DNA from 2 places in the Streptococcus parapneumoniae genome. Region 2 is predicted to be linked to the other one. Evidence: riboswitches for the same ligand, from Rfam matches in the RefSeq annotation. Region 2 holds a riboswitch; the other holds the start of a gene.

Region 1 (7,719 bases), 690 kb from region 2:
CAATAGCAACTACTGGAATGGCAACCGTTTGGCAAATTGTTTTCAAGGTCGATATCAGAGTGATGGGCGCATTTTCCTTGGTGGTAGTTGGGAAAATGGCTCCTGTACCCAAGTAATCTGCACCTGATTTCTCCGCTTCCAGAGCTCTTTTAACCGTTTTAGCGGTGACACCGAGGATTTTGTCAGGGCCCAAGACTTGTCGGGCAACCGAAACTGGTAATTCATCATCTCCGATATGCAGACCTGCTGCATCGACTGCAAGACAGATATCCAACCGATCATCGATTATCAAGGGTACCTGATAGGCATCTGTTATTTCCTTGACTTGTTTTGCCAGTTGATAATATTGATTGGTTGTGAGATTTTTTTCTCGTAATTGGACTATGGTAACCCCTGAACGGCAGGCTGTCTCAACCTTTTCAAGAAAGCTTTCCACGGAATCTTGATAGCGATTGGTTACCAGATATAGTCTAAGTGCTTCTCTATTCATAAACATCTCCTTTGATGGCATCTAACCAGTTTTTATCTCTTCTTAGAAGCGAAAGCTGATTGAGTACTCGGTAACGAAATTCTTCCAATCCCATTCCTTGAACAACTATTCTCTCAGCAGCAATGTTAAGATAAGAGACTGCTAAGCAAGAAGCTTCAAAACCAGTCTTTCCTTGGCTGAGAAAAACGGCTGTTAAGGCTCCAACCAAATCTCCTGTCCCTGTTATCCAGTCTAATTCTGCACAGCCATTTCCCAGTACAGCAACTTGATTCTCCGAAACGATGAGATCTCTGGAGCCTGTGACTAAGAATGATATACCAGGATAGGTCTGACACCAGTCTTTCAAGACTTGAAGTAAATCCTCAGTTTCTTGGTCTTTAGCACTCGCATCGACCCCAACGCCGTGATGTTTTAATCCAACAAGACTTCGAATTTCTGACATGTTTCCTTTAAGGACCGTAGGTCTATAGTCTAAAAGGTCTTTAACTAAGCTCTTACGAATGGGCGACGCTGATACACCAACCGCATCTACTACCATTGGGAGAGAAACTTGAGTTGCATAAGAAGCTGCCATGCGGATTGCTTTTTCCTTCTCAGCTGACAAATGCCCTAAATTGATGAAGAGAGCCTGGCTTTGCTTAGTAAAATCAAGAACCTCACGGGGATCATCTGCCATGACAGGTTTGCATCCCAGAGCCAAAATCCCATTTGCCAGCATCTCACAAGAAATCTCATTGGTAATACAGTGAATGAGGGAACTAGAGCCTATAGGAAAAGGGTTTGTAAATGCCTGCATCAGTCTATCCTTTCAGCAAAGAAATATCCCTGCACTTTTTTAAAGAATTCCTGCTTGATTAAAAATCGAAAGGCAATAAAGGAAATCGCTGTACCAATCAAGGTCGCTCCGAAAAATCGAGGCGTGTAGATAAACCAGCTAAGCTTAGCAGCCGATCCTGTAAAGAGTACCATAACAGGATAGGAAACAATAGAACCAATAATACCTGTTCCCAAAATTTCTCCTAGAGCGGAATAATGAAATTTTCGACCATACTTATAAAAGAAACCTGCAAGGAGGGCTCCAAAAGTCGCTCCTGTGAGAGCTAAAGGTGGAATCCCTTGAGTAGTCATACGGATAAAGGCTGTCACTGTAGCCATAACCAAAGCATAAACAGGTCCCATCATGATTCCAGCTAGAATATTGACTACACTGGACATCGGTGCCATTCCCTCAATTCGAAAGATAGGCGTAAGGACTACATCAAGGGCAATCATCATAGATAAAATGGTTAATTTGTGAACTTGTAGTTGGTGTTTTCTCATATTCCTATTCTTCTCCTTTTTCTAAAGACTGTAAATCGCTCTTCCATGTCTGGTGTTGGTAAGCCATCTCCCAAAACTTGGCTTCCATGTGAACACTGATGTGGAAGGCATCTAGCATTTTTTTCTTGTCTGTCTCGTCACTTTCTCGATAGAGCTGATTGACCAGCGCTCCCTCCTCTCTGATCTGTTGCTCTAACTCATCCGTAATATAAGTTTCAATCCATTGTTGGTAGAGAGGATTTGGTGATGGTTTAAGATTAAGTGATTTCCCTATATCATGGTATAACCAAGGACAAGGAAGCAAACTTGCAAAAGCGATGGCTAAGTTTGGCTCTGCAAATTGACGATAAATGTGCGAAATGTAATGATAACAAGTTGGAGCGATTGGATGTTGCTCCATTTCCTGGTCGCTGATTTCCAATTCCTTGAAAAATTGTTGGCGGATAAATAACTCACCCTCCACTAAACTCTGAGCATTTTGTTTCAAGAGTCTTTTCATCTCTTGGTTTGAAGTCTTATCAGCCAAAAGGTGATAGATTTCTGAGAAGGCCTTCAGATAGTAGGCATCCTGAATCAGGTAATAGCGGAAAATGGCAGGTTCTAAATTTCCCTCTTGCAACTGTAAAACAAAGGGATGATGAAAGGAAGCCTGCCAAGCTTCCTTGGATAATTCCATCGCAATATCTGTAAATTCCATAATAACTCCTTTATAAAAATAGACTGGTTTGAAGCAATAAAAAGAACAGCAGGTAGATGAATAGTGTCCTTTGAGGAATATAAAAAGTCCGATAGCTATTCTCCACCTGTGCATGTTCGTCATATCCATGCGCCGATAAGGCTCTCAGGTAAAGATGGCGCCACCTAAAGACTGTCATCAGAACCTTGCTGTAAATCAAGGGCGACCAAAAATGCAGTTCTTGACCACGTAATAGGCAAGCTTCTTTTAGGGACTTGATTTCTTGCTGAATGAGGGGGAAGGAATTGAATACCACAATCAAGGCATAGGACCAAGAGCGTGATAGCCCCTTTTGAGCCAAGTACAAGAGAAGCTCTTTTAGTGAAATAGAGGAAATAAAGACAAGTCCGATACAAACGGTCACAAAGGCCCTCGTTCCAAGTATGACTGCCTGCGAAGCATCCCCATGTAACTGAACTGCCCAGTAGTTGGCAAAGGATGGCAAAATGGCAATCAGAATCATCCAAACCAATACTTTAAATCGACGGCAATAGACCATAAAGAGAATACAGAATGCGACTACCGAAAGATTCAGAGCAATCGAAGGAATGAAAGATGTTTCCAAGGATAAAATCAGCAAGAAGAGACTGATAATCGGTGTCTGGGTTGCTACTTTGACCATACTATCTCACCTCCCCTTGGATATTGCTACTCTGAGATGTAAGTGGTTTGGTAATTGTCACTTCTTTCACATGACTGAGCCCCTGACTAGTCATCTCAATCCAATAATCAACCACAGAGATCAAAGGATCTAAACGATGGCTAATGATCAGAAAACTTCTTCCTTGATTGCTCTCCTCCACAATCCACTGACAAAAATAATGGCAAGATCTATCATCCAAACCTGCAAAAGGTTCATCTAGCAAGATCACAGAAGCCTTGCTGGTCAAGATGGTCAAGAGCTGAAAAATCTTTTGCTGGCCACCACTTAATTGATAGGGACTCTTATCAAGAGCCTGCTCCAGATCAAAATATTGTAAAGCTTGGAAAATTCGCTGATTTCTTTCAGAATCAGGTCCATCTAATTGAAGTTCCTCTCGCAGACTGACTCGGATAAACTGTTTCTCAGCTTCCTGAACAACACCCGTCAGGTCACGGTACAAACTCTTTTTCTTTTTCAGGACTGTCCCCTTCCAGGTAATGCGCCCCTTATACTTTTGAAATTGAAGAATAGACCGAAAGAGGGTTGATTTCCCGACACCATTATCACCCAAGATACAAGAAATTCCTTGGTAGAATGTAAAATCCGCAATCGAAAAGAGGGAGCGCTTATCCAGCTCACAAGTCATTCGATCCATATGGAATAGTTCTGGACTAGAAGCAACATTCTTTGAAGAAATCTGTGTCATCTCAGAGGAAGGGATTTGAAACACTTCCCTTAGTTGTCCGTCTCTTAGCTCCACCATATGGTCGATATAGGCTTCATAATCAGATAAATCATGGTCGCACAAAATAACTGTCTTCCCATTAGAGACCAACTCTTTTAGAATCTCCAATATCTCTATCCTACTCTTGCGATCAATGGAAGCAAAGGGCTCATCTAATAGATAGACCCTAGGATTCATAGCAAAGAGAACAGCCAAAGCAGCCTTTTGCTTTTCTCCACCTGATAAGTGATGGATGGGACGGTGCAAGATGTCCTTGCAACGACATTGCTGGACAACCTCTGCTATTTTAGAATCAATTTCCTGAACGGGATAGCCGATATTCTCCAAGGTAAAAATCAGCTCCTCAAACAAGCTCTCCATGGTAAATTGATGATTGGGATTTTGAAAGAGAATGCCAACCGTCTGGACACGTTTGACGATAGAAAGCTGACTGACCTCGCTCTCATCTATCAGAACTTGACCGCTATAGGGAAGAGAACTGACTTGGGCAATCATTTGAAAGAGACTCGATTTTCCAGAACCACTGCTCCCAACTAACAAGGTAAAGGCTTGCGCATGAAAAGTAAAATCAATCGGCTCAAAGAAGATTGGGGACTGAATCTCCCGTAATTCCAGCCCCATCTATGCCTTTCCTCCAGTTGCAAACTGATGATAGAGTTTGACAATGGCACGAACCAAAATGGTACAGAAGAAATAAACAGAAATAAAACGTACCACAAGCAAGGAAAGGACAAACGGAAGTGAAAAGGCGTAGTAACCTAACTTAATGTATTCATAGATAAAGCTAACAAGCGTAATCCCAATACTATTAGCAGTTAGAGAGAGCCAACTTTCATAGCGATTTCTAGTTACGATAAAACCAAGTTCACTTCCCAAACCTTGAACCAAGCCGGACAAAAGGGCACCTAGACCGAATTGGCTACCATAAAGGACTTCAGCAAGCGCAGCTAGCACTTCTCCAATCGTTGCACTTCCGACTCTCGGAACAAAGATGGCAGCAATGGGCGCAGCCATACACCAGAGTCCAAAAAGGATTTCATTGGCAAAAGCCTGTAAACCAAGAGGTGTTAAGAGTAGGCTGAGAATATTATACACATATCCTGAACCAACGAAAACCCCACCAAAAAAGATAGACAAGAAAGCAAGCAAGATAACATCTTTTAACTGCCATTTTTTCAACATAAAAAAACTCCTTTTTTAAAGAAAAGTGGGGTGCTCAAGGTGAGCTACCAAAAGGCTTTATAGCACCTTCATCCAGTTTCGTAAAAGAAAAAACTCTAATTACAGATAGGAATTAGAGTTTAGCTTACAAGATTAGACCGTTCTTTTCGACATACGAAAAAAACTTTTCACATTTCCCTTCGCCAGTCTTAACTGTATCAGGTTCAATGGGTATCATCTCAGCCTAAAGCACCCCAAATGTCTTTATTATTTAATTGTATGATTATTATAACACACATTTTATACTAGTTCAAGAAATTGAACTGGAAATACAGCCTTGCACTCACAAAGACAGCAGATCTTTCTTTTGCAAAAACCAAATGTCTTGTTTGATAGATTAGCTATTTAAACTGAATCTGGACATATCTTTTTAGAAAAGGAAAACTTCCACTTACTTAGAATCCAAGGATAGATACCTATTGTTCACTCATTTCTCGAACAGTTTTTTCTATATTTTTTGCATACGATATTGCTGAAATGATTGAAACACCGTCAACATTGGTCTTCATAATGTCTTTAATATGTTGCGTCTGTATCCCACCAATTGCAACTAAGGGCATTTGTGGCAATAGTTTTCTCATCAATTTAAGACCTTCATAACCTATAGCGCCACCAGCATCATCTTTTGACTGGGTATCAAATACAGGACCAACACCAACATAATCTACATATTCAACTTTTGACTGTTGAAATTCTTTCTCGTTTTTTATAGAAAGACCAATTATTTTATCTGGCATCAATTTTCTAATTTCATCAACTCCAAGGTCATCTTGTCCTACATGTACGCCATCAGCGTCAATTTCCATCGCCAAATCAATATCATCATTAACAATAAACGGAACATTGTATTTTTTACAAAGATCCTGTAGTTTAATTGCTAATTTAACTTTTTCTTTACCTTCCAGGGCTCCCTCACCTTTTTCACGGAATTGAAATAAGGTTATACCACCTTTTAAGGCTTCCTCAACGACTGTATATAGATCTTTTCCTTGGCAAGTAGTCGTTCCACAAATAAAATATAGTTTTAGTAATTCTTTATGAAACATCTTACTTCACTCTTTTGAATTTCTTTACATCTTCATCTGAAATCTCGTATAAGGCATTCATAAATTCAACTTTAAATGTTCCAGGAAGATGTCCATTTGGACGTTTTTCTGCCATTTCTCCAGCGATATTGTAAACCAACATTGCTGTTTCTAATGATTTCAATTCTTGACCTTTTTCTAGTCCGATAAAGCTTGCTACCACTGCCCCTAATAAACATCCTGTCCCAATGACTTTTGGCATCATGGCACTACCATTATGAATCGTTACCACTTCTCCATTAACAGCAATCGCATCAACTTCTCCAGTCACTACTATTGGAATATGAAACTTAGCGTTGGCTGCTAGAGCAATCTCATCAATATTATCCACACCAGCACTATCTACTCCTTTAGATGCCACATTTATACCTACTAAAGAAGCAATCTCTCCAGCATTCCCCCTAATCGCAGCTAGTCTGTAATTGTTGATTAAATCATCTGCTACTTTTTTTCTATATTCTCCTGCTCCACAGGCTACAGGATCTAAAACTGCTGGGACATTATATTTCTCTGCAATTTTCAGAGCAACTTGGTATAATTTCCAATTATCATCCGTTAAAGTCCCAATGTTAATCAATAATCCTCCAGCATATTTTAATAAATCTTCTAAGTCTGCTGGGTACTCGCTCATAGCTGGTGAGGCACCCAGTGCTACTAATCCATTTGCTGTGAAATTTTTTACTACATCATTGGTTATGCAAATGACCAAAGGTGCTTTTTCTTTTAATAATTTTAAACTTGTCATATTGAATTCCTTTCTTTTCACTTTATACGATCTATTGATTTCGATTTATCTCTATCTTTTGTTAAGAAATTTTTTTCATTTACATTGAATGATTTACCTCATCAAATTTGTAACTATCCTAAACCTTCTCTAGGCGTCATAACCAATATCAAAAAAGGCTAATTCTAAAGCGACCGCTTGATTCCAGCGTTGCTGAAGTTCTGTCAAATCTTCTCGACCTTTCCCGACACGATTGAGTTCGTCAACCAGAAATTGAACCCACTCTGCAAAGAAAGGACCTCTGTGGAGATTGATCCATTCCGAATGAATATAGGCTTCAGGTAGAGCCAAATCTTTAGAACCCCAATCTAAATAGAGACCTTCTGCAATGACCAGCATGACCAAAAGATGAGCATAGTCTGATGATGACACAGCAGAATACATAAGCTCCTGAAAGGCTTTTGTTACAGGGTGCAAGCTCACTTCCAGATAGTCATTCTCAGATACTTTTAGCTCTTTGAAAGCCTTTTGGAAATAACCATCTTCATCTGCTTCAAGAAAGCCTAGTTGCTTGGCAAAACGAAGCTTGGATTCAAGCTGGTCTGCGTGAGCTACGCAGGCACCCAGCATGGATAAGAAGGCATCAAAGAAGTGATAATCTTGAATTAGGTAGTCTTTTAAGACCTTATTCTCAATTGTCCCTTCAAAAAGTTCCTTGACAAAACGATGATTGATTGCAGCCTGCCAATCCTTCT
Region 2 (7,719 bases):
TGTAGCTAAGATGAAAAAAATTAAAGAGGAAATCAAGGCGCATGAGGGTCATGTAATTGAAATGACCTTGGAAAATGGACGTAAGCGCCAAAAAAATAGATTGGGTAAGTTAATTGAAGTTTATCCATCCCTCTTTATTGTTGAATTTGGGAATGTTGAAGGAGATAAACAAGCTAATGTTTATGTTGAGTCCTTTACTTACTCAGATATCCTTACTGAAAAGAATTTGATTCATTATCTGGACTAAAGTGAGAAATTTTCTCACTTTTTCTTTTTTCTCCGAATAGTTTAAGTGAAGGCAATCTTCGATTTATACTCTTCGAAAATCAAATTCAAACCACGTCAGCTTCGCCTTGCCGTACTCAAGTACAGCCTGCGCCTAGCTTCCTAGTTTGCTCTTTGATTTTCATTGAGTACTATATTATTTTCAAGGAGGAAGAATGAAAATTTTACCGTTTATAGTAAGAGGGACAAGTTATTACTTGAAGATGTCAGTTAAAAAGCTTGTTCCTTTTTTAGTAGTAGGATTGATGTTAGCAGCGAGTGATAGTGTCTATGCCTATTCTGGAGGAAATGGATCGATTGCGCGAGGGGATGATTATCCTGTTTATTATAAAAATGGGAGCCAGGAGATTGATCAGTGGCGCATGTATTCTCGTCAGTGTACTTCTTTTGCAGCCTTTCGTTTGAGTAATGTCAATGGTTTTGAGATTCCAAGGGCTTATGGAAATGCGAATGAATGGGGGCATCGTGCTCGTCGTGAAGGCTATCGTGTAGATAATACACCGACGATTGGCTCCATTGCTTGGTCTACTGCAGGAACTTATGGGCATGTTGCCTGGGTGTCAAATGTAATGGGAGATCAGATTGAGATCGAGGAATATAACTATGGTTATACAGAAGCCTATAATAAACGAAGTATAAAAGCAAATACCATGACTGGTTTTATTCATTTTAAAGATTTGGCTGGTGGTAGTGTGGGGAATAGTCAAACCTCAGTTTCAATAGGAGGAACACATTATTTTAAGAGCAAGTCTGCTATCAAAAATCAGCCACTAGCTAGCGCAACTGCAATTGATTACTATTATCCTGGGGAGAATGTTCATTATGATCAAATTCTCGAAAAAGATGGATACAAGTGGATGAGCTATACGGCTTATAACGGAAGTCGTCGTTATATCCAGCTAGAGGGAGTGACTTCTTCACAAAATTATCAGAACCAATCAGGAAATAGCTCTAACTATGGATCCAATAACAGTTCAACTGTCGGTTGGAAGAAAATAAATGGTAGTTGGTATCATTTCAAATCAAATGGGTATAAATCAACGGGATGGTTGAAAGATGGTTCTAGCTGGTATTATTTGAAATCATCTGGTGAAATGCAGACAGGATGGTTAAAGGAGAATGGCTCGTGGTATTACCTGGATAGTTCAGGGGCAATGAAAACAGGCTGGTATCAAGTTTCTGGTAAGTGGTATTATTCTTACTCTTCAGGTGCCTTAGCTGTTAATACGACGGTGGATGGCTACAGAGTAAACAGTGATGGAGAACGAGTATAGAAAATTGGAGTAGGAAATTTTTCCTGCTCTTTTCTGTAAGCAGTTTCCTTGACATTTTTCTTATTTTGCGCTATCATATATCTATATAATATATGGGAGTCTGTGTACAGTCTGAGAGGAAGTGTTAAACTTCGACCGCACCTGATCTGGGTAATGCCAGCGTAGGGAACGATACTTAGTCTATTCTTGACCTTTTCCATATATGGCAAAGGTTTTTCTTTTTGTCAAAGGAAAACGAGAAGAGGAGGTTTTTATGAAAGCAAGCATTGCCTTGCAAGTTTTACCCCTAGCGCAGGGGATTGATCGGATAGCTGTTATCGATCAGGTCATTGCTTACCTGCAAGCTCAAGAAGTGACCATGGTGGTGACACCATTTGAAACGGTCTTGGAAGGGGAGTTTGATGAGCTCATGCGTATTCTCAAAGAAGCGCTGGAAGTGGCAGGGCAGGAGGCAGATAATGTCTTTGCCAATGTCAAAATAAATGTAGGAGAGATTTTAAGTATTGATGAGAAACTTGAAAAGTATACTGAGACGACACATTAGTCTATTGGGCTTTCTGGGAGTCTTGTCAATCTGGCAGTTAGCAGGTTTTCTTAAACTTCTCCCCAAGTTTATCCTGCCGACACCTCTTGAAATTCTCCAGTCCTTTGTTCGTGACAGAGAATTTCTCTGGCACCATAGCTGGGCGACCTTGAGAGTGGCTTTATTGGGACTGATTTTGGGAGTCTTGATTGCCTGTCTCATGGCTGTACTTATGGATAGTTTAACTTGGCTCAATGACCTGATTTACCCTATGATGGTGGTTGTTCAGACTATCCCGACCATTGCCATAGCTCCTATCTTGGTCTTGTGGCTAGGTTATGGCATTTTGCCTAAGATTGTCCTGATTATCTTGACGACAACCTTCCCTATCATCGTCAGCATTTTGGACGGTTTTAGGCATTGCGACAAGGATATTCTGACCTTGTTTAGTCTGATGCGGGCCAAGCCTTGGCAAATCCTGTGGCATTTTAAAATTCCAGTCAGCCTGCCTTACTTTTATGCAGGTCTGAGGGTCAGTGTCTCCTACGCCTTTATCACAACAGTGGTATCTGAGTGGTTGGGAGGCTTTGAAGGACTAGGTGTCTACATGATTCAGTCCAAGAAACTGTTTCAGTATGATACCATGTTTGCTATTATTATTCTGGTATCGATTATCAGTCTTCTTGGTATGAAGTTGGTCGATATCAGCGAGAAATATGTGATTAAATGGAAACGTTCGTAGAATTAGAATGTTTCAAAAAAGAAAAGAGGAAATCAAAATGAAGAAAACATGGAAAGTGTTTTTAACGCTTGTGACAGCTCTTGTAGCTGTTGTGCTTGTAGCTTGTGGCCAAGGAACTGCTTCTAAGGATAACAAAGAGGCAGAACTCAAGAAAATTGACTTTATCCTAGACTGGACACCAAATACCAACCACACAGGGCTTTATGTTGCCAAGGAAAAAGGCTATTTCAAAGAAGCTGGAGTGGATGTTGATTTGAAATTGCCACCAGAAGAAAGTTCTTCTGACTTGGTTATCAATGGTAAGGCACCATTTGCAGTGTATTTCCAAGACTACATGGCTAAAAAATTGGAAAAAGGGGCAGGAATTACTGCTGTTGCAGCTATCGTAGAACACAATACATCAGGAATCATTTCTCGTAAATCTGACAATGTAGCTAGTCCAAAGGACTTGGTTGGTAAGAAATACGGAACTTGGAATGACCCAACTGAACTTGCTATGTTGAAAACCTTAGTAGAATCTCAAGGTGGAGACTTTGAAAAAGTTGAAAAAGTACCAAACAACGACTCAAACTCAATCACACCGATTGCCAATGGCGTTTTTGATACTGCTTGGATCTACTACGGTTGGGATGGAATTCTTGCTAAATCTCAAGGTGTAGAGGCTAACTTCATGTATTTGAAAGACTACGTTAAAGAATTTGACTACTACTCACCAGTCATCATCGCAAACAACGACTATTTGAAAGATAACAAAGAAGAAGCTCGTAAAGTCATCCAAGCTATCAAAAAAGGCTACCAATATGCTATGGAGCATCCGGAAGAAGCAGCTGATATTCTCATCAAGAATGCACCTGAACTCAAGGAAAAACGTGACTTTGTCATCGAATCTCAAAAATACTTGTCAAAAGAATACGCAAGCGACAAGGAAAAATGGGGTCAATTTGATGCAGCTCGCTGGAACGCCTTCTACAAATGGGATAAAGAAAATGGTATCCTTAAAGAAGACTTGACAGACAAAGGCTTTACCAACGAATTTGTGAAATAATGACAGAAATAAGACTAGAACACGTCAGTTATGCCTATGGTCAGGAGAGGATTTTAGAGGACATCAATCTGAAAGTCACTTCAGGTGAAGTGGTTTCCATCCTAGGCCCAAGTGGTGTTGGAAAGACCACCCTCTTTAATCTAATCGCTGGGATTTTAGAAGTTCAGTCAGGGAGAATTGTTCTTGATGGCGAGGAAAATCCTAAGGGACGCGTGAGTTATATGTTGCAAAAGGATTTGCTCTTGGAACACAAGACGGTGCTTGGAAATATCATCCTGCCCCTCTTGATTCAAAAAGTGGATAAGGCGGAAGCTATTGCTCGCGCGGATGACATTCTTGCGACCTTCCAGTTGACAGCGGTACGGGACAAGTATCCCCATGAACTCAGCGGTGGGATGCGTCAGCGTGTAGCCTTGCTTCGAACTTACCTTTTCGGGCACAAGCTCTTTCTCTTAGATGAAGCCTTTAGTGCCTTGGATGAGATGACCAAGATGGAACTCCACGCTTGGTACCTTGAGATTCACAAGCAGTTGCACCTGACAACCTTGATTATCACGCATAGTATCGAGGAGGCCCTCAATCTCAGCGACCGCATCTATATCTTGAAAAATCGCCCTGGTCAGATTGTTTCAGAAATTGATCTAGATTGGTCTGAAGATGAGGACAAGGAAGTCCAAAAGATTGCCTACAAACGTCAAATCTTGACAGAATTAGGCTTAGATAAGTAGAAAAAGTGGGAGTTGGTGAAGATTATCCTTTACCAGCGCCCTTTTTCTTTTAAAAATGAGAAAATTTCGGTATAATAGTCAAAGATAGTCAAGGTTTAAAGAGAGAGGTGGGTTTGTAATGAGATTTAAAAATACATCGGATCATATTGAGGCCTACATCAAGGCGATTTTAGATCAATCTGGTATCGTGGAGTTGCAACGTAGTCAATTGGCAGATACCTTTCAGGTTGTCCCTAGTCAGATTAACTATGTGATCAAGACACGATTTACTGAAAGTAGAGGCTACTTGGTTGAAAGTAAGCGTGGTGGCGGAGGCTATATTCGTATAGGACGGATTGAGTTTTCTAGTCATCATGAAATGCTCAGGGAGCTGCTTTACTCGATTGGTGAGCGGGTCAGTCAAGAAATTTATGAAGATATTCTGCAGCTTTTGGTTGAGCAGGAATTGATGACCAAGCAGGAGATGAATTTGCTAGTATCAGTAGCTTTGAATCGCGTTCTAGGAGAAGAAGCTCCAGTCCTTCGAGCTAATATGCTACGACAGGTCATACAAGAGGTAGATAGAAAAGGGAAGTAAGATGAACTATTCAAAAGCATTGAATGAATGTATCGAAAGTGCCTACATGGTTGCTGGCCATTTTGGAGCTGGTTATCTAGAGTCTTGGCACTTGTTGATTGCCATGTCCAATCACAGTTATAGTGTGGCAGGGGCAACTTTAAATGATTATCCATATGAGATGGACCGTTTAGAAGAGGTGGCTTTGGAACTGACTGAAACGGACTATAGCCAGGATGAAACCTTTACGGAATTGCCGTTTTCTCATCGTTTGCAGGTCCTTTTTGACGAAGCAGAGTATGTGGCGTCAGTGGTCCATGCTAAGGTGCTAGGGACAGAGCATGTCCTCTATGCGATTTTGCATGATGGCAATGCCTTGGCGACCCGTATCTTGGAGAGGGCTGGTTTTTCTTATGAAGACAAGAAAGATCAGGTCAAGATTGCTGCTCTTCGTCGAAATTTAGAAGAACGGGCAGGCTGGACTCGTGAAGACCTCAAGGCTCTACGCCAACGCCATCGTACAGTAGCTGACAAGCAAAATTCTATGGCCAATATGATGGGCATGCCGCAGACTCCGAGCGGTGGTCTTGAGGACTATACGCATGATTTGACAGAGCAAGCGCGTTCTGGCAAGTTGGAGCCAGTCATAGGTCGAGATAAGGAAATCTCACGTATGATTCAAATCTTGAGCCGTAAGACCAAGAACAATCCTGTCTTGGTTGGGGATGCTGGTGTCGGGAAAACAGCTCTGGCGCTTGGTCTTGCCCAGCGTATTGCTAGTGGTGATGTACCTGCGGAAATGGCTAAGATGCGCGTGTTAGAGCTTGATTTGATGAACGTTGTTGCAGGGACACGCTTCCGTGGTGACTTTGAAGAACGCATGAACAATATCATTAAGGATATTGAAGAAGATGGCCAAGTCATCCTCTTTATCGATGAACTTCACACTATCATGGGTTCTGGGAGTGGAATTGACTCAACTCTGGATGCGGCCAATATCTTGAAGCCAGCCTTGGCGCGTGGAACTTTGAGAACGGTTGGTGCCACCACTCAGGAAGAATACCAAAAACATATCGAAAAAGATGCAGCCCTTTCTCGTCGTTTCGCCAAAGTGACGATTGAAGAGCCAAGTGTGGCAGACAGCATGACCATTTTGCAAGGCTTGAAGGCGACTTATGAGAAACATCACCGTGTGCAAATCACAGATGAGGCGGTTGAAACAGCCGTCAAGATGGCTCATCGTTACTTGACTAGCCGTCACTTGCCAGACTCTGCTATCGATCTTTTGGATGAAGCAGCGGCAACAGTGCAAAATAAATCAAAGCATGTAAAAGCAGACGATTCTGACTTGAGTCCAGCTGACAAGGCCTTGATGGATGGCAAGTGGAAACAGGCAGCTCAGCTAATCGCAAAAGAAGAGGAAGTGCCTGTCTATAAAGACTTGGTGACAGAGTCTGATATTTTGACCACCTTGAGTCGCTTGTCAGGTATTCCAGTCCAAAAACTGACTCAAACTGATGCCAAGAAATACTTGAATTTGGAAGCTGAATTGCACAAACGTGTTATCGGTCAAGATCAAGCAGTTTCAAGCATTAGCCGTGCCATTCGCCGCAATCAGTCAGGGATTCGCAGTCACAAGCGTCCGATTGGCTCCTTTATGTTCCTAGGGCCTACGGGTGTCGGAAAAACTGAATTAGCCAAGGCTCTGGCAGAAGTTCTTTTTGACGACGAATCAGCCCTTATCCGCTTTGATATGAGTGAGTATATGGAGAAATTTGCAGCCAGCCGTCTCAACGGAGCTCCTCCAGGCTATGTGGGTTACGAAGAAGGTGGGGAGTTGACAGAGAAAGTTCGCAACAAACCCTATTCCGTTCTCCTCTTTGACGAGGTAGAGAAGGCCCATCCAGACATCTTTAATGTTCTCTTGCAGGTTTTGGATGATGGTGTCTTGACCGATAGCAAGGGCCGCAAGGTTGACTTTTCAAATACCATTATCATCATGACGTCAAATCTTGGTGCGACAGCTCTTCGGGATGACAAGACTGTCGGATTTGGGGCTAAGGACATTCGTTTTGACCAGGAAAATATGGAAAAACGCATGTTTGAAGAGCTGAAAAAAGCTTATAGACCTGAGTTTATCAACCGTATTGATGAAAAGGTGGTCTTCCATAGCCTTTCTAGCGACCATATGCAGGAAGTAGTGAAAATTATGGTCAAACCTTTAGTGGCAAGTTTGGCTGAAAAAGGTATTGACTTGAAATTACAAACTTCCGCACTGAAATTGTTGGCAAATCAAGGATATGACCCAGAGATGGGAGCTCGTCCACTTCGCAGAACCCTACAAACAGAAGTGGAGGACAAGTTGGCAGAGCTTCTTCTCAAGGGAGAATTAGAGGCAGGCAGCACACTTAAGATTGGTGTTAAAGCAGGCCAGTTAAAATTTGATATTGCATAAAAGAATAAAAGTATCAGCATCTGACCATAAGTCACAGTGGAGTGATACTCAATGAAAATCAAAGAGCAAACTAGGAAGCTAGCCGCAGGTTGCTCGAAACACTGTTTTGAG

What was found. Region 2 has a riboswitch for thiamine pyrophosphate ahead of SP4011_RS11205 (thiamine-binding protein). Riboswitches for the same ligand answer to the same signal wherever they lie in the genome.
Region 1: it holds a riboswitch for thiamine pyrophosphate, as region 2 does, so the genes downstream of both, SP4011_RS08275 (ECF transporter S component) here and SP4011_RS11205 (thiamine-binding protein) in region 2, are expected to answer to the same signal.

What each region holds. Positions count from the first base shown of each region.
Region 1 covers NZ_AP026968.1:1,589,849-1,597,567, forward strand. Annotated here, with positions in the region: gene thiE (thiamine phosphate synthase) at 1-490, opposite strand, end outside; gene SP4011_RS08250 (hydroxyethylthiazole kinase) at 483-1,286, opposite strand; gene thiW (energy coupling factor transporter S component ThiW) at 1,286-1,810, opposite strand; gene tenA (thiaminase II) at 1,815-2,507, opposite strand; gene SP4011_RS08265 (energy-coupling factor transporter transmembrane component T) at 2,518-3,168, opposite strand; gene SP4011_RS08270 (ABC transporter ATP-binding protein) at 3,170-4,555, opposite strand; gene SP4011_RS08275 (ECF transporter S component) at 4,556-5,116, opposite strand; TPP riboswitch at 5,274-5,362, opposite strand; gene thiE (thiamine phosphate synthase) at 5,572-6,201, opposite strand; gene thiM (hydroxyethylthiazole kinase) at 6,203-6,985, opposite strand; gene SP4011_RS08290 (TenA family protein) at 7,115-7,719, opposite strand, start outside.
Region 2 covers NZ_AP026968.1:2,281,806-2,289,524, reverse strand. Annotated here, with positions in the region: gene SP4011_RS11215 (Veg family protein) at 1-247, shown strand, start outside; gene cbpD (choline binding-anchored murein hydrolase CbpD) at 441-1,559, shown strand; TPP riboswitch at 1,642-1,744, shown strand; gene SP4011_RS11205 (thiamine-binding protein) at 1,813-2,103, shown strand; gene SP4011_RS11200 (ABC transporter permease) at 2,066-2,824, shown strand; gene SP4011_RS11195 (ABC transporter substrate-binding protein) at 2,862-3,869, shown strand; gene SP4011_RS11190 (ABC transporter ATP-binding protein) at 3,869-4,597, shown strand; gene SP4011_RS11185 (CtsR family transcriptional regulator) at 4,716-5,174, shown strand; gene SP4011_RS11180 (ATP-dependent Clp protease ATP-binding subunit) at 5,176-7,608, shown strand.